DNA from 2 places in the Methylomonas sp. MS20 genome. Region 1 is predicted to be linked to the other one. Evidence: riboswitches for the same ligand, from Rfam matches in the RefSeq annotation. Region 1 holds a riboswitch; the other holds the start of a gene.
What was found. Region 1 has a riboswitch for cyclic di-GMP ahead of ACQE3D_RS02680 (Calx-beta domain-containing protein). Riboswitches for the same ligand answer to the same signal wherever they lie in the genome.
Positions count from the first base shown of each region.

Region 1 (5,724 bases):
CCGTACCCTTGGTTTCCAACGCCACCGCTTCGGCGATTGTGATTGATGGCAACGCCGCCGGAGCGGCATCGCTGTTGGCGATCACGACATGCGAAATGGCATCGCCAATGGTGGCGCCGATCGGGCTGGACAACACGACATCGAAGGACTCGAAGCCTTCCGCCGCCGTGTCGTTCAAAATGCCGAACACGACTGTTTTGGCAACTTCGCCTGGCAAGAATGCCACTTTCCCGAACGGGAAGCTCCGGAAATCGCCGCCGTCCGTCGCTATCACGTTTTGCGAGCCGACATTCAGCGTCACGTTGCCGGTGGACGGTTTATCTAAAATCACGGTCACGCTGACGGTTTGCGCGCTTTCGTCGACTACCGCGTCGGTAATACGAGCAATGGGCGTGCCGGAGGCGGCGTCGTTGTCGATGATGTCGGCGATCGCGCGTTCGTCGGCGATGGTGGCGTTGGCGCTGGGCGAGTACAGGTCCTGGAAGAAGTTTTGCAGGGATTCGGGGCTGACGTCGTTGGTCAGTTTGACCCGCACTGTCTTTTCGGTTTCACCGGCCGCGAAGGTCAAAAAGCCGGACTGGCTATCGAAATCGCTACCGCTGCCGGCCGTGCCGCCGACGGTGGTGTAATTCACTTTCACCGTGCCGGTGTTGGGTTTGTCCAGCCGGACAATGAAGTCGGCGTAGGCTTGCGATTCGTCCACCACCAGATCGTCCACGTAAATATTCGAGTTGGTCACCGCCGCCGCGTCGTTTTCGAAGATGATCGCGGTGCCGGTGCCGTCCAGGGTGGTGGCGTTGCTTAGGCTGGACAGCACCAGATTGAAGGCTTCCGAGCTTTCCGCCGCCGTGTCGTTGATCAGGGTGACCTTGACGGTCTTGGCGGTTTCGCCGGGTGCGAACACCAGGCTGCCGCTGGCGGCCACGTAGTCGGAGCCGGCGCTGGCGCTGCCGTTTTGGGTGGCGTAGTTCATGGTCACCACGCTGGTGGACGGCCGGTCCAGGGTAATCACGAACACGGCTTCCCTGCCGGGTCGGAGCCGGCGCTGGCGCTGCCGTTTTGAGTGGCGTAGTTCATGGTCACCACGCTGGTGGATGGCCGGTCCAGGGTAATCACGAACACCGCCTCCTTGGTGGCCTCATCGACGATGAAGTCGTTGATGCCGACCACCGGCGTGCCGGAGGCGGCGTCGTTATCGACGATGCTGGCCATGCCCCATTCGTCGGCGACGGTGGCGTTGGCGCTGGGCGCGGTCAGCCGTAGGAAGAAGTTTTGCAGCGATTCCAGCGCCGTGTCGTTGATGATCGGCACGCTAACCGTTTTAGTCAACTCGCCGGCCAAAAAGCTCAGTGTCCCGTTTACGCCGGTAAAATCACTCCCGCTGGTCGCGGTACCGTTTGACGTTGAGTAATTCACCGTAACCGTTGTCGCGTTTGCGACATCGAGTCTCACGGTAAATACCGCATTGCCATTGGTTTCGTCTACAAACAGATCATCAACCGAAATCATACTAATCGCCACGGCGCTTCTCCTAGAAGATTGTTATTTTTAATTTTCACGCGAAATTAACCCGACGATTTGGCGACGAAATGGCGATTGACGCTGGCTCAAGGAAAAGTGCGCGCAAAAAACCGTTCTCGCCACCGATAAAATCGGCGAGTCGTGTTGGTTAACCGGGTAATGAGTGGGGATAGATGAGATGAGGCAATATATGGCCTAGACTCGGAAAGCGCCCGCAACTGGTATCTTGTTAACTTGCCCTCAGGCAGTCCGGCTGTCCGATCTGGATCCGCGACTTTCCGCCCCTATTTTCCAATAGGTTTAGCTAATCTGAATGGGGTGATGTTAAGGACAGCGACGCGCTTTTGTCAACCACGAGTCGGCGCTAGATTTTCGAGCTGTTTTTTCTTGCGATGGCAATGATTTCATTAACTTGACTGCTAGCGGTTTCCTGGTTTTTCTGGAGCCGATTCTTCAAGTAGTTTGCCGATAAGCCCTTTTTGCTTGTGTTTGGCACTGGCGCGTTGTTGTCCATGGGCATTCGGATTTTATATCGGCACTAAGGCTAATCCCAGTCTCTCAAAATGCCGTTGACCCATGGCAATTAAAAGGTGTTAGAAGCCATGCTAAGGTGTCTAACACGATACGCCGTTGCGTCTTTCGGTTTCTGGGTCCAATTCAAGCTATCTATCCAGGAATGTGTTCCACTGCGGTTCTCCTCAACGCCTCGGCTTTGCGTTTCCGAGGGTTGCGTTCCGAACTTCCAGCAATTAGCTTGGGTTTGATAGCAGAACCGCGTTTGTAGCAGAGCCGACAAAACCACTGAATTTTATACGGTTGTTGCCAGCCGGCTGCCGGCAGCCGAATTCCGGATGCCTTGCCGTACATGGGCTGGCGAGGCGCCGGTAAAATTGGATTGAAATTTGCTTTACCCCGGTATCCTTCACCTTCTTTTACATGGGGCGCAATATGTCGAACAGTGTTTTTTCCGAAATCTTGAGCGGCTTGTACGACAATCAAGTCATACCTTATCTGGGACCTGGCGTGGTGTTCGACGCCCAGAACAAACTGACTCGCGAGCCCATGCCGGCCGATAGCGATAGCTTGATTCTGGCGATGAACGGTGGCAAACCGATGGCGCCGAAATTGATGTACGAATTTCCGCGCGCCGCGATGAACCAGGAACTGAAGCGCGGCCGCTCGTTTCTGACCCAGTTTCTGGACAAAACTTACGGCGATGCCCAATACACTCGGGCGGCGCTGCACGATTGGCTGGCCGAATGGCGGCCCAAATACGTCATCGATATCAACCGAGACACCCAGTTGCAGGATAGCTATTCCGACGAAGAGCATACCTTGGTCGTCGGTGTCGCTCGGATTACCGCTACCGCGTTCCGGTTTAGAATTTACCATTACGACGGCTCCAGCTATTTCGAAATCCCGCAAGAACAAGTCGACAAGAAGTTGCCGGTACTGTTTAAGCCGATGGGCACGCCACGCCCCGAAGCTAACTATGTCGTTTCCGATGCCGACTATGTCGATTACATCACGGAGCTAATGGGCGGCTTCGCGATTCCGGATTTCTTGAAGGATTACCGCAAAGGCAAGAAATATCTGCTGATCGGCTTGCCGCTGAACCGCGACTCCGAGCGCATGGTGATGAGCGACATCGTCTATTCCGCCGCCGAGCCGAAAGGTTGGTTTATGCGCAAGAATCCGACCCCCAAGGAAATACGCTTTAGCGAACGTCTGGGCTTTGAATTGATCGACGCCGATGTGCAAGAGTTCTTGCAGGCCGTGCAAGGCAGCGCGGTCGCCGCGGCGTAATCCTTGGCCGTAAGCAAACCCGGTTCGGTCGTCAGGCGCGGATTGGGTTTGCGCTTTCTGGCCGAACGAACCGTGGCAATAGTGGTTCGCCAGCGGCAAACCCCGATAACTCCCGTCGTTTGGCCAAAATCCAAGTTTCTAACACCGCAAGCGTAACGTAGTTTGTCTTGTCGATCGGGCTCTGGTCGAATCGTCGGCGCGATGAGTTATTGGCTCGGTCTGGCGGACGGAAGGACCGCTCGCGCTAAACACGGGCAATGTCGCGTCGTTCCATCCGCGCCGGCACAAACCGGCTGCCTCATTAACCTTTTACGATGTTATTGGTTTGGCTGTCCGCCTCGGCTTACGGGGATTGTCGTTCCGGATAGCGGTCCTGTCACATTCCTGTAACTTGTTGGGCTTACAGTCAGGCATTTCCGGCTTTGGGCCGTTTTACGAGTGGCGAACGATGACGACTTTGAGCGAGAGCGCGACTGGCGCGCACACTGTGCGGGCATTCGACGATGAATTGCAGCAGTTACACAGCTTGTTGCTGACGATGACCGAACTGCTGATGCGGCAGTTGGAACAGGCGATGCGGGCACTGGACGCCGGCGATATGGATTTGGCGGAGAAGGTACTGGCGCGTGCCAGCAAGGTCAAACATTGCGAAACTCGAATCGACAACGAGGTCTTGGCGCTGATCGCCAGACGCTGCCCGGTGGCTAACGATCTGCGCACGGCAATTTCCAGTTCGAAAATCGTTGTCGAGCTGGCGAAAATCGGCGAGGAGCTTGCGGACTTCACCCGATTGATCACGGTGCTATACGATCCGGATACCAGCGACCCGAATCCCAAGCTACTGGCCGACATTATCAAGATCGGCGATTTGATCAGGCTGATGTTGAGCAAGTTGATTCAGGCGTTGGAGCAGAGCGACACCGAACCGGCCTACGCCTTGTTGCGTCACGACAGGGATTACGAAATCGAGTTGCAGGAAGGTATACGCCACCAGTTGGCCCTGGTGCTGAAGGACGTCAGGATGACGCGCCGCGCGCTGGATGTGATGCAAATGATGAAAGCGCTAGAACGCTGCGGCGAGCATAGCCGTAATATTGCCCAGTACTTGATTTTCATGCTGGACGGTATCGACGTACGCCACGCTCGCGGTTAATCTCTTCACGCCATTTGGCGTTCAAATCCTACACGGCGTGGGGCATTCGGTCCGCTCTTCGTCGCTCCTGGCTGCAATTGCGGTTAAAATAGCCGGCTATCACTGACTTCGTTGTGGCTAATCGGCATGAAAAGACTATTGAACCAGAGCTTTCTAACCAACCTTATTTCGTTGTTGGTGATCGCCGCCGGCTACGTCAGTCCCTACTATCCCGAAACCTTGAAGGCTATCGGTTTTTTCGCGTTTTCCGGGGCGATTACCAACTGGCTGGCGATTCATATGTTGTTCGAGAAAGTGCCGCTTTTGTATGGCTCCGGCATCATTCCGGCGCGCTTTCAGGAGTTCAAGGCGTCGATCAAGGCCTTGATGATGGAACAGTTTTTTACCGTCGCGAATATCGAACAATTCATCGAGCGCGAGGAAGCCCAAGGCGGCCGGGTGTTGAACCTGGAGCCGTTGCTGAATGCGGTCGATTACGACAAGGTCTACGAAGGTTTAGTGGCGTCCATTATGAATTCGTCATTCGGCGGGATGCTGTTGATGATGGGCGGCGAGGACGCCCTGCAACCGTTGAAGCAACCGTTTACCGATAAGATGCGGCTGACCTTGGAGGAAATGGCCGAGTCTGACCGCTTCAAGCAAGCGCTACGGCAAGGCTTGAACGCGCACCGCATCGGCGAGGATTTGACCGGCAAGATCGAAGCCGTCATCGACAATCGCTTGGCGGAATTGACGCCGAAAATGGTCAAGGACATGGTGCAAGGCATCATCAAGCGGCATTTGGGTTGGTTGGTGGTTTGGGGCGGTGTATTCGGCGGGGTGCTCGGCGCCGTGTTCGGTTTTGCCTGAGACGCGCATGACGACGCTCGAACTGGCCTACGAGAGTTACGGCGAACCAGGCGATACGCCGCTTTTGTTGATTCATGGTTTCATGGCGTCCTCGCGCAATTGGCGGACCGTCGCCAAACAACTGGCGCGGCGTTACCATGTTTATGTATTGGACATGCGCAACCACGGCGCGTCGCCGCATGCGACGCTGCTAGACTATCCGAGCATGGCGGCCGATTTAGCGGCGTTTATCGACAATTTGGGATTGGATCGCGTGCATTTGCTGGGGCACAGCATGGGCGGTAAGGTGGCGATGTGGCTGGCGTTGAACCAACCGCAGCGGATCGATCGCTTGATCGTCGCCGATATCGCGCCAGTTGGCTACCGGCACAGTTTCGATGCGCTGATCGACGCGT
Region 1 is NZ_CP189962.1:608,445-614,168, forward strand. Features, by position in the region: gene ACQE3D_RS02675 (Calx-beta domain-containing protein) at 1-1,018, opposite strand, end outside; gene ACQE3D_RS02680 (Calx-beta domain-containing protein) at 1,009-1,521, opposite strand; cyclic di-GMP riboswitch class I at 1,762-1,836, opposite strand; gene ACQE3D_RS02685 (SIR2 family protein) at 2,470-3,327, shown strand; gene phoU (phosphate signaling complex protein PhoU) at 3,776-4,480, shown strand; gene ACQE3D_RS02695 (DUF445 domain-containing protein) at 4,607-5,329, shown strand; gene ACQE3D_RS02700 (alpha/beta fold hydrolase) at 5,337-5,724, shown strand, end outside.

Region 2 (5,724 bases), 460 kb from region 1:
CCTGGCCAGGCATCCGGCGGTCAAGTTGGCGGTGGTGGTGGTCGGCGAACACTCTCATAACAAACAACTGCTGGCTTTTTATACCCACGACGGCAAGCCGCCCGAGCAGGAGGTGCTGAAAGCGTTTTTGCGTGAAAGCTTGCCGGAATACATGGTGCCACTCGCACTGTTTGCCGTCGAGGTTTTGCCGATGACGCCCGGCGGGAAAATCGACCGGAACGCCTTGGCGCGGCAAGCGAGCGGCGTACAGATCGGCAATGCCGATTTTAGTCCGCCGAGCGGCCAACTGGAGCAACAACTAGCCGACATTTGGCGGGCGCTGTTGAACATCGAGCGGGTTGGCGTGCGCGACAATTTCTTTCAATTGGGCGGCCACTCCTTGTTGACCGTGCAACTGATTAGTCGTATCAACGCCATTCTCCCCGACAGCTCGTTGAATCTCGCCGATATTTTCAAATACCCGACGATAAAAGCGTTGACCGACTACTTAGAAAGCTCGATGGATAAACCAACGAATTCAGTATATTTGCTTAATCTGCGCTCGGGGATTCCGACGTTTATCGTGCCGGGCATGCCCGGCTTGAGCGACGGCTATGTTGAACTGGCGGAATGCCTCAAGCGCGAAGGGCCGGTTTACGGCTTGCAAATGAAAGGCTATGCGGGCGATCAGCCGGCGGCCACGGTCGAGGAAATGGCGGCGCACAATATCGAGCAGATCGGGCGCGTCTGGCCGCAAGGGCGAATCAATTTATACGCGCACAGTTACGGTGGCACCGTCGTCTACGAAATGCTGCGCCAGTTGCAAGATTCGGCCTACGAAATCGGCGAAGTGGTGTTGATCGATAGCGGTTTGTTGTTGAGGCAAAGCCGCGTGGACAAAGCCTCGGTCAAGGCCTTTTGCAACTTCATGCTGACTAGCGCCGGCATTTCGCCCGAGCCTTATCGCGCCGCCATCGCCGACGTTTTAAAAACCAAGCCCTACTCGGAATGGAAAGACTGCTTTGCGTTGCTGTTGGCGGATATCGTTCCTAATCTGGATGCCGGGGATTTTCGGAAAATCTGGCAGGTGACCGAGGCGTCGATTACCGCTAATTACCGTTACACTGCCAAGTTGCCGTATTCGGTGACGCTGGTGATTGCCGACGGCAGTAAAGGTTGGTTGGCGGCCAACGAGTGGGACGATTATTACCAAACCGTCAACGTCATCAAGGCCAAGGGCGAGCACTTCACGGTGGTCAAGCAGCCATTTTGCGCGGCTTGGTTGCGCGAACTGAGTCCGGAGCCGGCGGCTTCGCCGTCAACGCTAGCCGCGCCGCCGCTTGCCGAGTCTGGCGCGATCGCTAGCCTGCTGAGCGTTAGGGGGCTGGAGAAGCATTACGGAAAAGTCACGGCGGTCGCTGGCGTCAGCTTTGAATTGCAAGCCGGGACGTGTTTCGGCTTGCTGGGTCCGAACGGCGCGGGCAAGACCTCCACGCTGGAAATGATGGAGGGCATACTCAAGCCCAGCAAAGGCGAGATCTTGTTTCGCGGCGAGCCTATCGACCGGCGTTATAGCCAACATATCGGCATTCAGTTTCAGCATACGGCCTTGCCGGACACCCTGACGGTCAAGGAATCCCTGCAACTGTTTCAAAAGCTGTATCCGCGCGGTTTGCCGCTGGAAGAGATTATCGAAGCCTGTGCCTTGCAAGACTATATCAATCGCGATTCCCGTAAATTGTCCGGCGGTCAGCGGCAACGCTTGTTGCTGGGCATCGCCTTGATCAACGATCCCGACATTTTATTTCTGGACGAACCGACCACCGGTCTGGACCCGCAATCGCGCCACAACTTCTGGAGCTTGATTCGGGAGATTAAAACGCGCGGCAAGACCATTGTGCTGACCACGCATTACATGGAGGAAGCGGAGCAGCTTTGCGACGAAATCGCCATCATGGATCAAGGCAGGATTATCGTCCAGGACACGCCACAGAATCTATTGCAGGAGCATTTCGACGGCGTACTGATCCGTTTACCGAGTGCCAGCGGCCTGGCGGACATTCCGGGCTTGCCGTTCGCGGTGACTGCCGGCGCCGAAACGGTCGAGTTCGTCACCGCCAATGTGGAAGCGGCGATCGCCCAATTGACGCGCTTGCATGTCTCGCTGGAAGGCTTGACGGTCGCCACGCCGAATCTGGAAAACCTGTTTCTTAAATTAACCGGCCACTCCTTGAGAAATTGAGATGAAGCATTTTTTGGCATTGCTAAAAGCCCGCAATATCGAATTGATCCGCGACAAAGCCACCTGGATCTGGAATTTCGTGTTTCCGGTGATTTTGATCGTCGGCATAGCGGCGATATTCGACGATCAGGACAGCGCGCTGTTTAAAGTGGGCGTGACCGGCGAGGCTAATTCGCAGATTACCGCGTTTAAGACCACCCAATATCTGCAATTCATCGACTACCCGGAACTGGATAAGGCGTTAGCCAAACTCCAGCATCATCAACTGGATATGGTGGTGCAAGGGGGGGCGGAAAACGGGTATTGGATAAACGACAGTTCCGGGCAGGGCTATCTGCTGGAAAAAGTCCTGCTGGCCGGCGATCCAGCCGCCACCTGGAAAAAGCAAGTGGTTTCCGGGCGGCGGGTACGCTACCTCGATTGGGTTTTGCCCGGCATTTTAGCCATCAACATCATGCACGGCAGTTTGTTCGGAGTCGGATTTACGATCGTCAGGTATCGCAAAAGCGGCGTGCTTAAACGCTTGAAAGCCTCGCCGGTCAACGCTTTTGAGTTCCTGTCGGCGCAAGTCGTCAGCCGGCTGGGGCTGTTGATGCTGGCGGTCGTGCTGCAATTTGTCGCGATGAACGTCTTGTTCGACTTTTTAGTGCAGGGGGCTTATGCCTTGTTGGCGCTGATAGCGGTACTCGGTTCGGTAACTTTGATCAGTCTAGGTTTGTTGATGGCGAGCCGGACCGGTAGCGAGGAGTTGGCCTTGGGCATCCTGAACCTGCTGACCTTGCCGATGATACTGCTGTCCGGGGTTTGGTTTTCGCTGGAAGGCGCACCGGCGCTGTTGCAGAACCTGACGCTGATTTTCCCGCTAACCCACATGCTGCAAGCGGCTCGCGCGGTCATGATCGACGGCGCCGGTTTGGCCGAGATAGCACCGGCGTTGATGAGCCTGGCCGCGATGACGCTGTTGTTTCTAACGACCGCCGCGCTGCGGTTTAAATGGGTGGAAGATTGAGGATCGGTCAATCCATGGAGGTCCGTGCGACTCACCGGGAGCTGGCGCATTCCGCCCGTTGATTCGACGCGGCTTAGGTTTCAATTGTTACAAATACCGGCAAATCGTTTGAATAGGTGATTTCACGCAGTTGCTGAGGCAAATCACGTGGTTTGGGTTTGTTTGGCCGTCGGTAAAAATGTTAGTCGTTGTAAAACAATGACTTTTTAATTGGCCTGGTCTTTGCTGTTAGATCAGCAACTCGGGAAATGACGATAGGTTTATGTCGGCGGGTTTGCGTTTCGCGACGCCCTCTCTAAGCCAGTATCGTTGGGTTTCGAGCCTTGGCGGCTGCCCAATGACGGCATCTTGCGCCGTTCGGAAAAGCCGCCGGAAATCTAGGAAAACCTCGCTCAAGGATTCGGGCGATGCCGCACGGAAGCGGCAATTTCGCCACATCCGCCGCGAGGCGGAGCCGGAAAGCCACGGGTCTTGGAATAAGACGGCCGGGTTGCCTTCGAACTTTGGGCTCTGCAATGGGATGTGACGCGCTTCCATCCGTATCGGGGCCTGGATTTTGCCCATTAAATCAATCTTAGATCGTTTTGTAAGGAAAACAATGAACCTATTAAACAAACACAGTTTGAAAGCGGCCTATGCCGGCGTTCTGGCAATCAGCGTATTCGGCGGCGGTCTGTTAACGGCAGGCGATGCCAACGCGGCCCTCGTTAGCGGCGTCGCGAATATGACCATCGACAATTCAGCATTTACCTCGGCCGTTGGCGGTTCCGAAGGTTGGTATATCGCCAATTTTTGGGACGAGACTTATAACGCAACGCCGATCGATCTGGACACGACCGGCGGTGTTGCTCTCAGTCAGACCGAGACCTTCAGCGTTTCGTTGCCGGTGAACGCCAATGGCACCACCATCAGCTACGGCGCGAGAAAGCAGGAGGCCACGACGATGGATGCCAGCAACACGGCGGCAGGCCAAATCGGCTTGAGCGGTGCATTTCGGATGGAACCCGCCGGTGGCGGCTCCTACCTGAACCCCGGTGATTTTTACCTGAAAAAAGCCGGTGGGACGTGGAATATCTTTACCTACAGCGCCGGTTTTAGTAGCCCCGCGCAAGATCCAGCCTTGTTCCGCTTGGTGAATGCCACCGAGTCGGTAAACGGTAACGGCGAATTATCGCTAAGCGGCGATTTGTATCTTTCCACTTTGGGTTACTCCTGGAATTTGCTGTTTAACGGCAGCACATCGGTCAAAGTGGGTACCTTCAATCTGGCGCCCGCCGCAGTGCCGCTGCCGGCCGGCGTGTGGTTGTTCGGGAGCGGATTGGTTGGCCTGTTAGGCGCTTCCAGAGGTAAATCGGGCTTATCCGCCTAAGCCTACCAGACCGCTCAACCTTCCGTCGCAAAAGGCTGCGGGGCGCTTTGCTTTCCGTTAACGGACGGGGGTAGAGCCTGAACTTGGCCGGTAAGCGACTTATTAGAAACCCAATTTTTTTCAAGGAATACGCATGAAATTTCTATACCTGATCGTGCTGTCGTTAACCCTTGCCGCGACATCCGCGCATGGCGCTACCGTATCCGGAGGTTCGCTGATTATCAATATCGATCGAGACGCTTTCGAGAACGGTATCGATTTGGATAGGACCGCTGCGCCATCCATATACGTCGAGGAATACTACGACGCTTCGCTGGCCTCAAAAACCTTTGAAGAGTTGCGCGATTACAATACGCCCGTCGATCTGACCGATTACGCGGCGAACGAAATTCCGGCCACCGGATTGAAATTTACCGTCAATGGCGCGCATGTGGCTGACAACCCGTCGGGTCGGCACAATAGCGCCACTACCTTCACGTTCGACCCTAACGACATTACCGGCACCGCGTCGGGCTCTATCGGCCTGGCCGGCGGCCTGCGCTATCGAGTGGATGTCACGCCCCCCACTAACCGGGTATTAATGGGCGACATGACGCTGACCTATAATCCCGCGGAAGCGCTAAAAACGCCGGAAAGTTCGGATTGGGTCATTTACAACACCCTCGGCTTTAAAGCGGTGGCTTTCGAGTTGTTTAACGTGGTTTCCGAGATCAACGGAAACGTGCTGTCTTTGAGCGGCGAGTTGGGTTACGGTTGGGGATTCGATCATCTTGGGGCCGGTCCGGCCCGCAATGCTAATGCGCGCATCGGTACCTTCAGCTTTCAAACCTCCGTGGTCCCGCTGCCGGCCGCCGTCTGGATGTTTATGACCGGCTTAATCGGCATGGGCGTGAGCGGTTTTCGCAACAGATCCGCTTGATCGGGATATCAGTTAACAGGAGGTTTCGATGACATGCCATCGCCTTGAAACATCAAAATACTTGACCGTGGTTTCGACGGTTTTCGCGCTGGTCGCCGGCGGATTCGTTACGCAGGCCGATGCCGCGTTGTTAAACGCGAATTCCGGAGGCACCTTCACGATGAATCTGGACCGCGATGCTTTAGCGCTCTCCAACTTCGGCTCGT
Region 2 is NZ_CP189962.1:1,065,873-1,071,596, forward strand. Features, by position in the region: gene ACQE3D_RS04725 (non-ribosomal peptide synthetase) at 1-2,221, shown strand, start outside; gene ACQE3D_RS04730 (ABC transporter permease) at 2,223-3,230, shown strand; cyclic di-GMP riboswitch class I at 3,652-3,728, shown strand; gene ACQE3D_RS04735 (hypothetical protein) at 3,829-4,599, shown strand; gene ACQE3D_RS04740 (VPLPA-CTERM sorting domain-containing protein) at 4,733-5,518, shown strand; gene ACQE3D_RS04745 (hypothetical protein) at 5,547-5,724, shown strand, end outside.
Region 2: linked by a shared signal. The riboswitch ahead of ACQE3D_RS04735 (hypothetical protein) and the one ahead of ACQE3D_RS02680 (Calx-beta domain-containing protein) in region 1 are both predicted to bind cyclic di-GMP.